Regions from separate parts of the Pseudarthrobacter equi genome, predicted to be linked through region 2. Evidence: riboswitches for the same ligand, from Rfam matches in the RefSeq annotation. Region 2 holds a riboswitch; each other region holds the start of a gene.
The links. Region 2 has a riboswitch for cyclic di-AMP ahead of BLT71_RS05995 (C40 family peptidase). Riboswitches for the same ligand answer to the same signal wherever they lie in the genome.

Region 1: linked by a shared signal. The riboswitch ahead of BLT71_RS20320 (aggregation-promoting factor C-terminal-like domain-containing protein) and the one ahead of BLT71_RS05995 (C40 family peptidase) in region 2 are both predicted to bind cyclic di-AMP.
Region 3: linked by a shared signal. The riboswitch ahead of BLT71_RS12105 (C40 family peptidase) and the one ahead of BLT71_RS05995 (C40 family peptidase) in region 2 are both predicted to bind cyclic di-AMP.

The regions. Positions count from the first base shown of each region.
Region 1 is NZ_LT629779.1:1,136,190-1,140,492, reverse strand. It holds gene BLT71_RS05210 (response regulator transcription factor) at 1-242, shown strand, start outside; gene BLT71_RS05205 (sensor histidine kinase) at 249-1,742, shown strand; cyclic di-AMP (ydaO/yuaA leader) riboswitch at 1,876-2,032, shown strand; gene BLT71_RS20320 (aggregation-promoting factor C-terminal-like domain-containing protein) at 2,036-2,761, shown strand; gene BLT71_RS05190 (VOC family protein) at 2,964-3,332, opposite strand; gene upp (uracil phosphoribosyltransferase) at 3,391-4,026, opposite strand; gene BLT71_RS05180 (phosphatase PAP2 family protein) at 4,125-4,303, opposite strand, start outside.
Region 2 is NZ_LT629779.1:1,314,529-1,318,831, reverse strand. It holds gene BLT71_RS06005 (HNH endonuclease) at 1-383, opposite strand, end outside; gene BLT71_RS06000 (NlpC/P60 family protein) at 628-1,401, opposite strand; partial or broken gene BLT71_RS05995 (C40 family peptidase) at 1,559-2,245, opposite strand; cyclic di-AMP (ydaO/yuaA leader) riboswitch at 2,316-2,497, opposite strand; gene BLT71_RS05990 (M23 family metallopeptidase) at 2,626-3,456, opposite strand; cyclic di-AMP (ydaO/yuaA leader) riboswitch at 3,467-3,685, opposite strand; gene BLT71_RS05985 (metal-dependent transcriptional regulator) at 3,827-4,303, opposite strand, start outside.
Region 3 is NZ_LT629779.1:2,691,813-2,696,115, forward strand. It holds gene BLT71_RS12095 (aggregation-promoting factor C-terminal-like domain-containing protein) at 1-952, opposite strand, end outside; gene BLT71_RS12100 (hypothetical protein) at 1,053-2,021, shown strand; cyclic di-AMP (ydaO/yuaA leader) riboswitch at 2,207-2,379, shown strand; gene BLT71_RS12105 (C40 family peptidase) at 2,383-3,228, shown strand; gene BLT71_RS12110 (protein adenylyltransferase SelO) at 3,328-4,303, opposite strand, start outside.

The DNA.
Region 1 (4,303 bases), 180 kb from region 2:
CCGGGGATGACGTGCAGCTGACGGCCACCCAGTTCGAACTGCTCCGCTACCTCATGGAAAACCCCAAGCGGGTCATCAGCAAGGCACAGATCCTTGACAGGGTGTGGGACTACGACTTCGGCGGCCAGGCCAACATCGTCGAGCTCTACATCTCCTACCTGCGCAAGAAGATCGACGCCGTCCATCCGCCCATGATCCACACCGTCCGCGGGGCCGGTTACGTCATCAAGCCGGCGGACTAGCTCGCCATGGCCCCTTCAGACGCTTCCTACACCCGGAGTTGGCTCAGGCCCGCAACCTGGCACCTGCGTACCCGCCTGATCGCCCTGGCCATGGCCCTGCTCATCGCCATCTGCGGTGCCGTTGGCATCGTGAGCTACGCATCGATGGACGCCTTCCTGACCCGGCAGCTTGATGACCAGCTCAGCCAGGCCGCCAACCTCGCCGACAACCCGGGCCGCCCGCCCTTTGGCGGCTTTAACGGACGGGATCCCCTGGACGCCCGGGGCCAAAGAATCGGCACCGTCAACGCGAGCATCCGCAACAGCCAGGTTAGTTCCGGCGGCTTCCTCGCCTCGGACACCACCCGCCAGCCCCTGTCCACAGAGGACAAGGAGACGCTCCTTGCGCTCGATGCCAACTCAAGGCCCGTGGACCGTTCGATGTCCAGCGGTGATTATCGGCTGATCGCGGTCCAGACAAGCTCCGGTGACATCCTGGTCACGGGACTCCCCCTGGCCGCCAAGGAAAGTACCCTCAGGTCCCTCGTGTGGACCTTCGTGTTCGTCTCGCTGGGCGGACTGCTGCTGATCGGCCTGGTGGGGACGGTGCTGATCCGCCGCACCATGAAACCGCTGGAACAGCTCTCCGAGGTTGCCACCAGGGTGTCGGAACTGCCCCTGGACGCCGGCGAGGTGGCGCTCGCCGTCCGCGTGCCGCCGTCGAACTCCAACCCGGGCACCGAAGTGGGCAGTGTGGGGCATGCGCTGAACCTCATGCTGGACAACGTGGCCAGCGCCCTGGAAGCCCGGCAGAAGAGCGAAACCAAGGTGCGCCAGTTCGTGGCGGACGCCTCGCATGAGCTCCGCACCCCATTGACCGCCATCCGCGGCTACACCGAGCTGATGCGGATGACGGAGGACTTCACTCCCGACGGTCAGAAATCACTGGCCCGGGTACAGAGCCAGTCCGAGCGGATGACGGCACTGGTGGAGGACCTGCTGCTCCTGGCGCGGCTGGATGAGGGCCAGCCGCTCAAGCTGGCCGAGGTGGACCTGACGCAGCTGGTGGTGGAAAGCGTCAACGACGAAAAGGTCATGGCCCCCAGCCACACCTGGCGGCTCGATCTTCCCGCGGAGCCGGTGCTGGTGAACGGGGACGGCGCGCAGCTGCGGCAGGTGCTCATGAACCTGCTGTCCAACGCCCGGAAACACACCCCTGCCGGAACCACCGTGGTGGCCGGCGTCGGCACGGCTCCGGACGGCGCCGCCGTCGTGACGGTCACGGACGACGGCGGGGGCATACCGGCGGACTTCGTGGACCACGTCTTTTCACGCTTCGCCCGCGCAGACGCAGCCCGCAAGGGCAGCGGCGACCAGGCCGGCGCGGCCGTTGCAGAGGGCACCAGCGGGCTGGGCCTGTCCATCGTCCAGTCCATCGTGGAAGCCCACGGAGGCCGGGTAACGGTCACATCACGGCCGGGGATGACGGAGTTCGCGCTCCGGCTCCCGACTGTAGCCTGAATTCGCCAAGGCGACGCGCCGTCGTCGTGATGTCTGTTACCTAAATGTGACTTAAGCGCCGCTCTCCTGTACCGTCGATATGGTGCGGTTCCCGTTCGGGCCGCATATCCGGATGACGCCAAGCTCTGCCACTTCCCGGATTTCGCTTGAACTGAGGCAGAGGCGGGGGACCCACGTCCCGGGCAACGCAGTACTGCCCTTGGGGTTAAGCCAGCACGTGTATTTGCCGTGCGGCCGGATGCCCTCATCCGAACCCGACAGCTAACTCCGCAGGTGTGAGAGGCGAACTAAACATGTCTAAATTCACGGTAAAACCGCGCCCAAAATCGGCTCCGAGCCACAGCGCGCAGCCTGAAACCCGTAAGAAGTCTTCCTTCGGCAAGCGCGCCGCGGTCCTCGCAGTGTCCGCAGCGATGCTGGTGGGCGTAGGCGCCGCGGGCCAGGCCACGGATGCCATGTCCCGCGTGGCGGCCACCGGCTCAGAGTCCCCCGCTGCCGCCGATTCCCAGATGAGCATCGAGAAGAGCGAAATCCGCTCGAACCCGGCCGCGTCGGCGCCCGCCGAGCTCAAGGTTCAGCCCCAGGAAGCGGCACCGGCCCCCGCACCCGCGGCCGAACCTGCCCCGGCCGCAGCGCCCGCACCGGCCCCGGCCCCCGCACCGGAGGCTGCTCCGGCTCCCGCTCCCGAGCCCGCCCCCGTCGTCGCCGTCAACGATCCGGCCGGCGCACAGGCTTACGCGTCCGGCCAGCTGGCCAGCTACGGGTGGGCCCAGGACCAGATGCAGTGCCTGGTCACCCTGTGGACCAAGGAATCCGACTGGACCACCACCGCCACCAACGCCAGCAGCGGCGCCTACGGCATCGTCCAGTCCCTGCCCGCCGAGAAGATGGCGAGCTCCGGCCCCGATTACATGACCAACTACCGTACCCAGATCAACTGGGGCCTGAACTACATCAAGGAGCGCTACCAGTCCCCGTGTGGCGCCCTGAACTTCCACCTCGGTCACAACTGGTACTAAAAACCCTCACTGGCTGAGGCCTTCCGACCGGCCGCCGCCGAACCTTCCCGGTTCAGCGGCGGCCGTCGTCGTCTCCGCAGCCATGCGTGCGAGGTAGCAGTTTTTGGAGTTGACCCTCCGGCCGCCGAGCGGATCGGCACCTGCTTCGCCGTGGCGGCGAAATACCGCGAAGGCGTCGTGGTCCGGGGGCCGGGACGTGCCGTTACCGTCCCGGGATGTACTGGACGGCCCAGCGGTTGCCGTCGAGGTCTGCGAAGTACACGAAATGACCCCAGTCCTGGACATCCACATCGCTGACGTCCACGCCGTTGTTCTTCAGGTGGTCGTGGGCGGCCTGGATGTCACTGACCACCAGCTGGAGGTTGGAGCCTGTACCCGGAGGAGCGTCCGTGAGGCCTTCACCGATGCAGATGGAACATGCTGAGCCAGGCGGGGTCAGCTGCACGAAGCGGATGGACTCCGACGGACGTTCGTCGAAGTCGGCGTTGAAACCAACCTTGTTAACGTAGAAATCCTTGGCGCGGTCCACATCGGACACCGGGACAAACACGAGTTCAAGTTTCCAGTCCATTGCCACAGGCTACGGCCGGACCCCATATTGCGGAAGGCCTTCCGCCCGGTCAATGCGGTTAGCCGGCGATGCCGTACAGGCGGTCTCCCGCATCCCCAAGGCCCGGAACGATGTAGGACTTTTCGTTCAGCTTCTCGTCAATCGAGGCGAGGACGATGTGCACGTTCGCTTCGCCCAGTTCCTCCTCCAGCTTGGCCAGGCCCTCCGGGGCCGCAAGGAGGCAGATGCACGTGACGTCCGAGGCCCCGCGCTTGAACAGGAACTTGATGGCCTCGCGCAGCGTTCCGCCCGTGGCAAGCATGGGGTCCAGGACGAAGACCTGCCGGCCGGTAAGGTCCTCGGGCAGCCGCTCGGCATAGGTGATGATATCCAGGGTTTCCTCGTCGCGGGCCATGCCCAGGAAACCCACTTCTGCGGTGGGGACCAGCTTGGTCATACCCTCCAGCATGCCGAGGCCGGCGCGCAGGATGGGGACCACCAACGGCGTGGGCTTGGTGAAGGCCGTGCCCAAAGTGGTGCTGACCGGCGTCTCGATAGTGACGGGTTCGGTGCGGACCTCTCGCGTGGCCTCGTACGCCAGCAGTGTCACCAGCTCTTCGGTCAGCTGCCGGAACACGGGCGAAGGGGTGTTCTTATCCCGGAGGACAGTGAGCTTATGGGCGACCAGCGGGTGGTCCACAACGAGAGTGCGCATTGCTCAAAACTATCATCCGGCGCTGTCCCTGCCGGAGTTCCTGGCTTGGGCTCTTGGCGCGTGACCCGCCCGCCGGGGTGCGTCCCGGCGTCGTGAACCTACCCTCGGGGGTGCGTGCCGCCGTCGTGGTCCGTTCCGCGGCCGTGCGTGCCGCCGTCGTGGTCCGTTCCGCGGCCGTGCGTGCCGCCGTCGTGGTCCGTTCCGCGGCCGTGCGTGCCGCCGTCGTGGTGCATGGCGTCCGCTACGACATCGCGCACCACGGGACGCTCAAACGTGG
Region 2 (4,303 bases):
ATCTCGGCGGGTGTGTGGTCGCCTTTGACGTTGTTGCAGCGCAGGCAGGCAGCCACCAGGTTCTCCCAGGTGTCCGCCCCTCCGCGGGACTTGGGGTGCACATGGTCGATCGTGTGCGCCGCTTTTCCGCAGTACGCACACTTGTGCCCATCCCGCCTCAGGACGCCGCGCCGGCTGACGGCGGTGGCATGGTTGTATCTGGGCCGGATGTAACGGTTGAGGAGAATCACGGAGGGGCGGCCCAGGATTTCCTGCGGACCCACCACGGGATCATCGCCCTCCGCTACCACGCTTGCCTTGCCCGTGAGCACAAGCACCAGCGCCCGGCGGAAAGTAATAACCGCCAGCGGTTCATATCCAGCATTCAGAACGAGAGTGCGCATGCACGTACCTCTTCACGGCCGCACCCGTCAGGGGCACGAGGGCCGGCTGCCCTCGGCATGTCCGGGCTATGGATCGACACCACAAGAGTAAACAAAGAAATGCAGGATCAGCTAATCACGGCACACAAGTATCGTCAGGGAAGGGCGTCCGGAGCGCACCGCCCGTTAACGGCAAAGGACCCCTGCCGCGTGGGCAGGGGTCCTTTTATCCGAAGGGCGGCCGTACCGGCCCTGTCGGGGGGAATCAGTTGACGCGGATGAAGACCGGTCCGGAACCGACGTTTGCGCTGAAGACCACGGTCTGGTTGCCGTTGTAGCCGCCGTGCACTGCCTGGCCGTTGCCGGCGTAAACAGCGATGTGGGCCATGCCGGCGCCGCCGTCGGCGTAGTAGATCAGGTCGCCGGGCTGGGCCTCGGCAGCGCTCACGGTGCGGCCCAGGGAGAGGTAGCCAGCGGGCCAGTCGTGGAAGTTGATGCCCACGGCAGCCAGCGAGTTGGTGACGAGCATGGTGCAGTCCTGGTTGACGCCGAGCTGGGCGTACGCTGCGGACAGGATTGCTGCGCCCTTGCCGCTGGCAGATGCCTGGGGAGCAGATGCGGGCTGCGCCGTGACGGTAGCGGTGACCTTCGGCGCTGCAGCGGTCTGCGTTGCGGGTGTCTGGGCAGCCGGAGCGGCTTCCTGGACCTCAACCTCGGGCTCTGCCTCAACCACCGGAGCCGGGCTGGTACTGACGGCCGGCTTCTCGAAGGAGATGTTGATGGTGGAAGCCGCGGAGATCGGGGCTTCCACAGCTGTTCCAACTTCAAAAGCGGATGCAGGAGCGGAGTCGCGCTGGACGTTGGTGTCAGCTGCGTTTGCGGCGATGCCGCTGGTCAGGACCAGGCCCGAGGCTGCGGCGATAACCGCTGCCTGGCGCCCAACGCCGCCGGCGTTGCCGCCAACAGCCTTGGCGATAATGGCGATTGAGTTGGTCTTGGTGACTTCGGCGCGATGCCGTGCGGTAGCACGAGTCGTCATCAGTTCTCTCTTTCGTTATCCCCGGGCCTGTAGGCAACACGGGGGTTTTGGACGCGCCGGCATCTTGGGGGTACGTCGGCGCGTCCCGAACGGGGATGTGTGATTTAGCGAAAAGCGGGGGCAAAGAAAAAGTTTCTGGGGCCTGGGGCCCCAGAAACTAGTTCATGGTGTAGAACGAGGAGGTTCCCGTGGCGGCAACCGCGTGAAGAAGGGTGCCCTGGGACGGGTTGAGCGCGCTGATCATCATGCCGTTGCCGACGTAGATGCCAACGTGTGCGCCGCCGTTCTGCATGACGAGATCGCCAGGCTGGGGGGTGGAGGTGGGCTTCATGGCGTTCCAGGCATTGACGCGCGGGATGCTGATGCCGGCCTGGGCGTAGACCCACTGGGTGAATCCGGAGCAGTCCCAGCCGTTGGGGCTGGTGCCGCCCCACACGTACGGGTGGCCAATGCCGGTCTACGCGATGGCCGCGATGCCCGAGGTGGCAGCGGAGGAAACTGTTTCCGCGAGCTTCTCGGAAGCAGCTTCGGTTGAGCCAGCGGCTGCGGTGACGGCGTTGCCGGCATCCCGTGCTGCTGACGCAGTGGACTGGGTGCGTACCGGCTCCGGCTTCGGAGCAGCAGTGGTCTTGATGACCGGGCGCTCGAAGGAAACAGTGGCGGTAGGTGCCGCGGTGACAGCCAGGGCGGTCTGGGCCGAACCCGACTCGGTGGATGCCGAGACGCCCGCGGTGGTGTCCGCGACGGCCGGCAGGCCCATAGCCAGGACGAGGCCGGAAGCGGCTGCAACTACTGCAGCCTGGCGACCCACTGTCCCGGCATTGGCACTTACAGCCTTGGACACGGCGCCCAAAGGGTTGGTACGAACCGTTTGCGCACGGTGGCGCGCAGCATTATGGCGTGAAGACACGAAGGTAGCCTCTCCCAATGCCTGCGAGGTGAGCTGTCGGATTCGGATGGGAGTCACCCGGCCACACGGCTTCCAAGGAAGCTTTCGTGACTTAACCCCAAGGCCTTCGAAACAAGAAGGCCAAAATTGGTTCCCCCGCCCCTGCCAGACGATGAAATGCGAACGGACCTTGAGCGGTGGCAGAGTTAGGCAATCCACTCAAGAGCGTCAACTTCGGAAAAGTTGACGCGATTTAGACGGTACAGCAGTTTTGTTTGAATGTCACATTCAGGTCACGGCGGGTCACGGCCATTCGAGAGTCCACCATCATTTGGCTAGAGCCAGCCGGTGGGGTCGACGACCTCACCGTTGACCTGGACTTCAAAGTGGAGGTGGCAGCCCGTGGAGGCGCCGGTGGTCCCGCTGAGGGCAATGACGTCGCCCCGGGAGACGGTTTGGCCCTCCTTCACGTTGAACGACGACAGGTGGTTGTAGGTGGTCTCCAGGCCGTTGCCGTGGTCCACCACCACCCTGTTGCCGCCGCCGTACTGGTGCCAGCCCACAAAAGTCACGGTTCCGGTGGCGGCAGCCATCACGGAGGTACCGCACTGGGCAACATAGTCCTGCCCGCGGTGAAAGTCGCCGGTGCCGCCGGTGATGGGGCTGACGCGGTAGCCGAACGGCGACGCCGTGGTCATGGTGGCCAGCGGGGCCCCCAGGGTACCGGCGGATGCAGCCCGGGAGACCGATCCTGCGGACTGGGCGCTGAGCAGCTGCTTGAGCTTGCCGTCAGGGTCCGCCTGGGTGACCACGGCGGAGCGGCTGAAGTCGATCTGGGCGCCTGCTTCCGCGGAAATCGCGGGCTGTGGCGTCACAGATGAGGCGGCAACGGCACCGGTTCCGCTGGCGTCAGTTGCCATGACGGGACTGGTCACGGGGACGGTAACGGTAAGCACCAGGCCGGTGGCGGCAAGCGCGATGCCGGCCTTCTGGCCGATACCGCTGGCCGAGGCGAATTCCGTTATCTGGCGGAACGGACCCCGACGGCGGCGCGCGTCACGGTGGAGATCGCGGGGGCGCGAGGTCTCGGCAGCCTGGACGGCTTCGACAGCACGCGGCGTAGCAGCGGGGCCCGCCGCGCGGCGGCGGCCCCGGGGGGTCTGCATGGTCAAGAAGGGTTCCTCTCTGGATAGCCTGCGAAGTTAGCTGTCGGATTCGGGTCAGAGAGTTCACAGACCCGGTCCGCCGTAAGCAAGCTGCGGCACAGAGAAATCCCCGGAAGGTTCCTTCACTGGAAGAGGCTTGCTGCTGACGGACTTCACCCCAAGGCAGTCCCCCGCTGCCAGTTGTGGTTCCCCCGCCTCTGCCAGTTATGACTTGGTGCTCCTGATCCGCTGGCAGAGCTCGGCTCCAGATCAGGTAACGCTTAAGTATCAACGCTTTCGTTCAACTATAGGGGCTTAAGTCCCTTAGTAACAATTCCGTTATTTTTGCGTGATCCAGCTCCCACGGGGTAAAAGCAGGGATTTTACGGTGTCAGTTGACGGCTACGAATACGTGGGCAGCCACTTCGGGAGGCAGTTCCAGGGCGCCTTCAATGCCCGGAACACGGACCGAAATGTAGTCCCCCACACGCTCCAGCGATACCGCCGCTCCGGGGCGGATGCCGCCTTCGTCGAGCTGGGACAGGAGTTCGGGTTCCACCTGGATGGGTTCAGCCAACCGGCTGATGGTCACGGCAGAGGCGGGGCCGTACGTCTTCATGGCCTCAAGAAGGCTGATCGCACCGTCGGACAAGGACAGGTCCGGGTGGCCACCCAGTGCGGCCAGTCCGGGAATCGGGTTTCCGTAGGGCGATTCGGTGGGGTGGTTGAGCAGTTCGTAGATCCGGCGCTCAACGCGCTCACTCATCACATGCTCCCAGCGGCACGCTTCGTCGTGGACGTAGGCCCAGTCCAGGCCGATGACATCAGCCAGGAGCCGTTCCGCAAGGCGGTGCTTGCGCATGACCTC
Region 3 (4,303 bases), 1.4 Mb from region 2:
CCGGGTTCGCCGGAGCGGGCTTCACCGGATCCGGGTTCGCCGGCGCGGGACCGGCAACTCCCGGCGGCGCCGCGGCCGCGGGCGGTGGTACCTCCACGCGGGCGTCTGCTGCGGTTTTCGCTGCCCGGTCCGAGTCCCGTTGGGCCTGTTCCCGGGCGGCGGCCCGCTTGGCTGCCTGCGAGGCTTCATAAGCGGCGAGGGCGGCCTGGCCCTGCCGGAACTCCCCCTCAACGGCCGCGGTTATTCCCTTGAGTGAGGCCAGCTGTGCAGTGAGTTCACCGCCGTGCTGCTGCTCTTCACTGATGTGGCGGGCTACGGCGTCCTGCGCCGATCTGGCCCCGGCAAGCCTGGTCCCGGCCTCCTTGGCCAGGTTTTCCCGTTCGGAGCGTGCAGCTTTCTCCTGTTCACCCAGGGACGATGCCACCTTCGCGGCGGACGCCGCGCGGTCCACCAGGCCGGCCGTCTTCGCGCCCACCAGCTCCACCATGTTGAGTCCGTGGACGCTGCCGGACTCAAGGGCGTCCAGGGCCATGAAGAATCCGGCCGTGGTTGAACCCATCTTGTACGACTGCACGGCAAGGGCGCCGATCTCCCTGCGGTGCTGCTGCAGTTCCCCGTTGGCTGCTGCGGACTGCGCCGCCAGGGCTTCGACCCGGCTGTTGGCTGCGGTGAGTGCCGCTTCGGCAGTGGCGTACTCCGCTGCAGCCGTCACGGCCGCGCCGCCAAGCGTTTCTGCATCCGCCTGCAAACCGGCGAGGAGGCTGCCGATCCGGGTGATCCCGGCCGCTGTTCCCGCTTCAGACTCCCTGGCCTGCCGGACGTCTTCCCAGGAGGGGTATCCCTCCGGCGGGAGGTCCGCGGCCGACGCCGGAACCAGGGCCGCGCCCAGCAGGGTAAACACCAGAAGTCCGCCGAGCACCGCGGACTTCAGTTTGGTAACGAACTGGGACATAGTCCCGTAGCCTACGGGCTCAACCACAGGTTGAGGGTTTACAGCTGTGGATTGTTATCCAGCAGAGACGGAAGCCGCGCCACAGCCCTAGACTGTGCCCATGGCCGGCGCCAGCACACCACGCACCACAGCAATCCGCCGCGGCCCCGCCTCCGCACGGACAGCAAGACCGGAAACCGGCGACCGCGTGCTGCCATTCCTGACCGCGGCAGTACTGGCGGTATCAGCCTGCAGCCCGCAGCCGCCCACCCCTGCAGCGTCCCCCGCTGCCGCCGCCCCCGGACCGGTCACCATCGAGGTAAACCAGTCCCGCGACCAGTACGGGCAGCACGCCATCCTGCTCCAGCTCACCAACACCACGGACGTTCTCCTCACAGTGGACCTGGCGCGCGTCACTTCCCCGCTGTTCAACGGGGACATCGCGTGGACCCCACAAGCTGGCAGCCTGGAGCTTCCGCCGCACCAGCCCAAAAGCGTGCCCGCACAGCTTCCACCCCCCGCCTGCGCCGACCTGGCAACGGCATCGCCGCAGGCCAGCGCCACGGTTTCCTTCGCTGCAGCCGGACAGCAGCCGGCAGCCCTTAGCCTTCCGGCGCCGGATCCCTTCGGCGTGCTGCCGCGCAACAACAGCGAGCTTTGCCTGGCCGCCGACGCCGCGAAGGTGGCCGGACTGGCCCTGGACCCGCACCTTGAGGTGGCGGCGGACGGCCGCACCGCCGTCGTCCTCCTTCGCATCAGCCCCCAGCCGACGGCCCCCGGAGGGACTCCGCCCCTCACGCTGCACAGCGTGGGCGGCACTCCCCTGCTGGCGGAGGCCGGGCCCGAGTCCGGGGCTGAGCCGTGGCCGCGGAACGTGACGGTCCGGACGGGGGAAACCGGCACTGCCCTGGCCCTGCGGGTGCGCCCCGCCCGGTGCGATCCGCACGCCGTGGCGGAAGACAAAGTGGGCACCCTGCTGCCCCTCACCGTTACGGTCGGGACCCGGGAAGGCGTCCTGAAAGTGGCCGCCGGCGGGCCGTTGCGTGCGCAACTTTATGACTTTGTTACGCAGGCCTGCCAGACCGGCTAGGCACCGGGCATCATCCGAGGTCACCGCGGCGTTCCGGGCCGCCATCCGGCCGATGGCTTCATCCGAGAGGTCCGCCTCGTATGTTATCCAAATGTGACAATCGGGTGAACGTCGGGTTATGGTCATACACGTGTCCCTCCCAAGCGGGACATTCCCCTCAGCTTGCCGAGCCCTGCCGCTGAACCGGGATTCAATCGCTTTCCAGCTGGCAGGGACGGGGGAACCAAGTTTCCGCGGCTTCACCGAAGCCTTGGGGTTAAGTCGATATCGCCTTCCGTCCCTGACGAAGTGCGTTACCGGCCGGGTATCTCCAGCCCGAACCCGACAGCTCACCCCGCAGGCATGGGAGAGGCGATCAACCGTGTCAAAAAATTTCACCACCGCCCGTCACCGCGCTACTCCGGCCGGCTCCATCGCGCTGCAGGGTTTGGCCGTGACGGCCAAGGCCCAGGCCCGGACCTTTGGACGCCCGGCACTCGCAGTAGCCGCAGCATCGGGCATTGCGTTCGGCGTCGGAGCTCCGGCACATGCAGGCGTGACCGGCCCGGACAGCACCGAAACCACTAACGTCCAGGCATACTCGGCTCCTGCCGCGCCCGTAGCCGCTGCCCCTGCAGCCGCTGCCGGCAACGTCCACACGGTTGCTTCCGGTGACACCCTCGGCGCCATTGCGTCCGCCTACGGGGTTGGCCTGAACGACGTCCTGGCAGCCAACGGCCTCGACGTTTCCTCGATCATCTACCCCGGTGACCAGATTGCCATTCCCGGCGCCGGCTACGCAGCACCGGCCGCTCCGGCCGTTGCTCCGGCAGCGGCACCGGTCCAGACCGCAAGCACTGCTCCCGCCAACACCGGCATGAACCTCGGCTACGCCTCGGCAACGCCTGCGGCCACCGGCTCGGGCACCGGCGCTGCCATCCTCGCCAACGCTTACGGCCAGGTCGGCGTCACCCAGGACTGCACCGCCATGGTGGAGAAGGCCCTGCGCGCCGTCGGCAAGTCCGTCGGAGACCTGGCTCCCGGCCAGTTCTTCCAGTACGGCACCGTGGTGGGCACCCCCGCCCCCGGTGACCTCGTCATCTCCGCCGGCCACGTCGGCGTGTACGCCGGTGACGGCCAGATGGTCAGCGGCGGCGTCAACGGCAGCCAGACCCAGGTGCACTCCGTCAGCTGGGTTGGTGCAGCCTCCTACGTACGGGTCGCATAGCCTGCTGGGCAGGTAGCTTCCAGCGCATAGAGCTGCAAAAAGGGCGGTAGCCGGGACATCCCGGCTGCCGCCCTTTTTACTGCGTAACCAAACTCAGGCTCAGGTGCCGCAGAAGGTCATGTACGTCCCGAAGTCCTCCGGGGCGCCCTCGGCGTACCGCTCCATGCCGGGGCGTTCGCTGTACGGCGCCGTCACCGCTTCCAGCAGCCCGTGCAGTGGATCCAGGTCCCCGCCGGTAGCCGCGGCCAGCGCCTCTTCGACGAGGTGGTTCCGCGGAATGTACGCGGGATTGGTGCGGTCCATCAGCCCGGCATCCGGCCCCAGCTTCTGCCAGCGTTCGGCCCAGGCATCGTACGCAGCCAGGTCCATGACCATCCCGCGGACAGGCCGGCTGTCACCCCGGGCGGCCTTGGCCAGGTTCCTGAAGAAGAGCGTGTAGTCCACCGGGCCGTCCTTGAGGATGCCGGTGACGCCGTCCACCAGGTCAGAGACCTCCTCGGCTGCCGCCGTATCCGGCTTCCCCGCAGCCAGGCCCAGCTTGGTGGCCATGCCGCCAAACCACGCCGCACTGTAATACCGCCGGAACCCGCCCAGCGCCTCCACGGCCACCGGAACCGCCGCCTTTTGGTCTTCGTCGATGAGCGGCAGCATGGCTTCGGCGAGGCGGGCCAGGTTCCATTCGGCCATGACCGGCTGGTTGGCGTACGCATACCGGCCGCCGACGTCGATGGAGCTGTACACGGCGGCCGGGTTGAACGCGTCCATAAAGGCACAGGGGCCGTAATCGATCGTTTCGCCGGAGATGGTCATGTTGTCTGTATTCATCACACCGTGGACGAACCCCACCAGCATCCACTGCGCCACGAGCGAGGCCTGCGAAGCCACCACGGCCCGGTACAGGGCGAGGTAGGGGTTCTCCTCCGCCGCGGCGTCCGGATAGTGGCGGCTGATGGCATGGTCCGCCAGCCGGCGCAGGAGCTCGGTGTTTTCCGTGGCCCGCGCATACTGGAAACTGCCCACCCGAAGGTGGCTGCCGGCCACCCGGGCCAGCACGGCGCCGGGAAGCATGTCATCC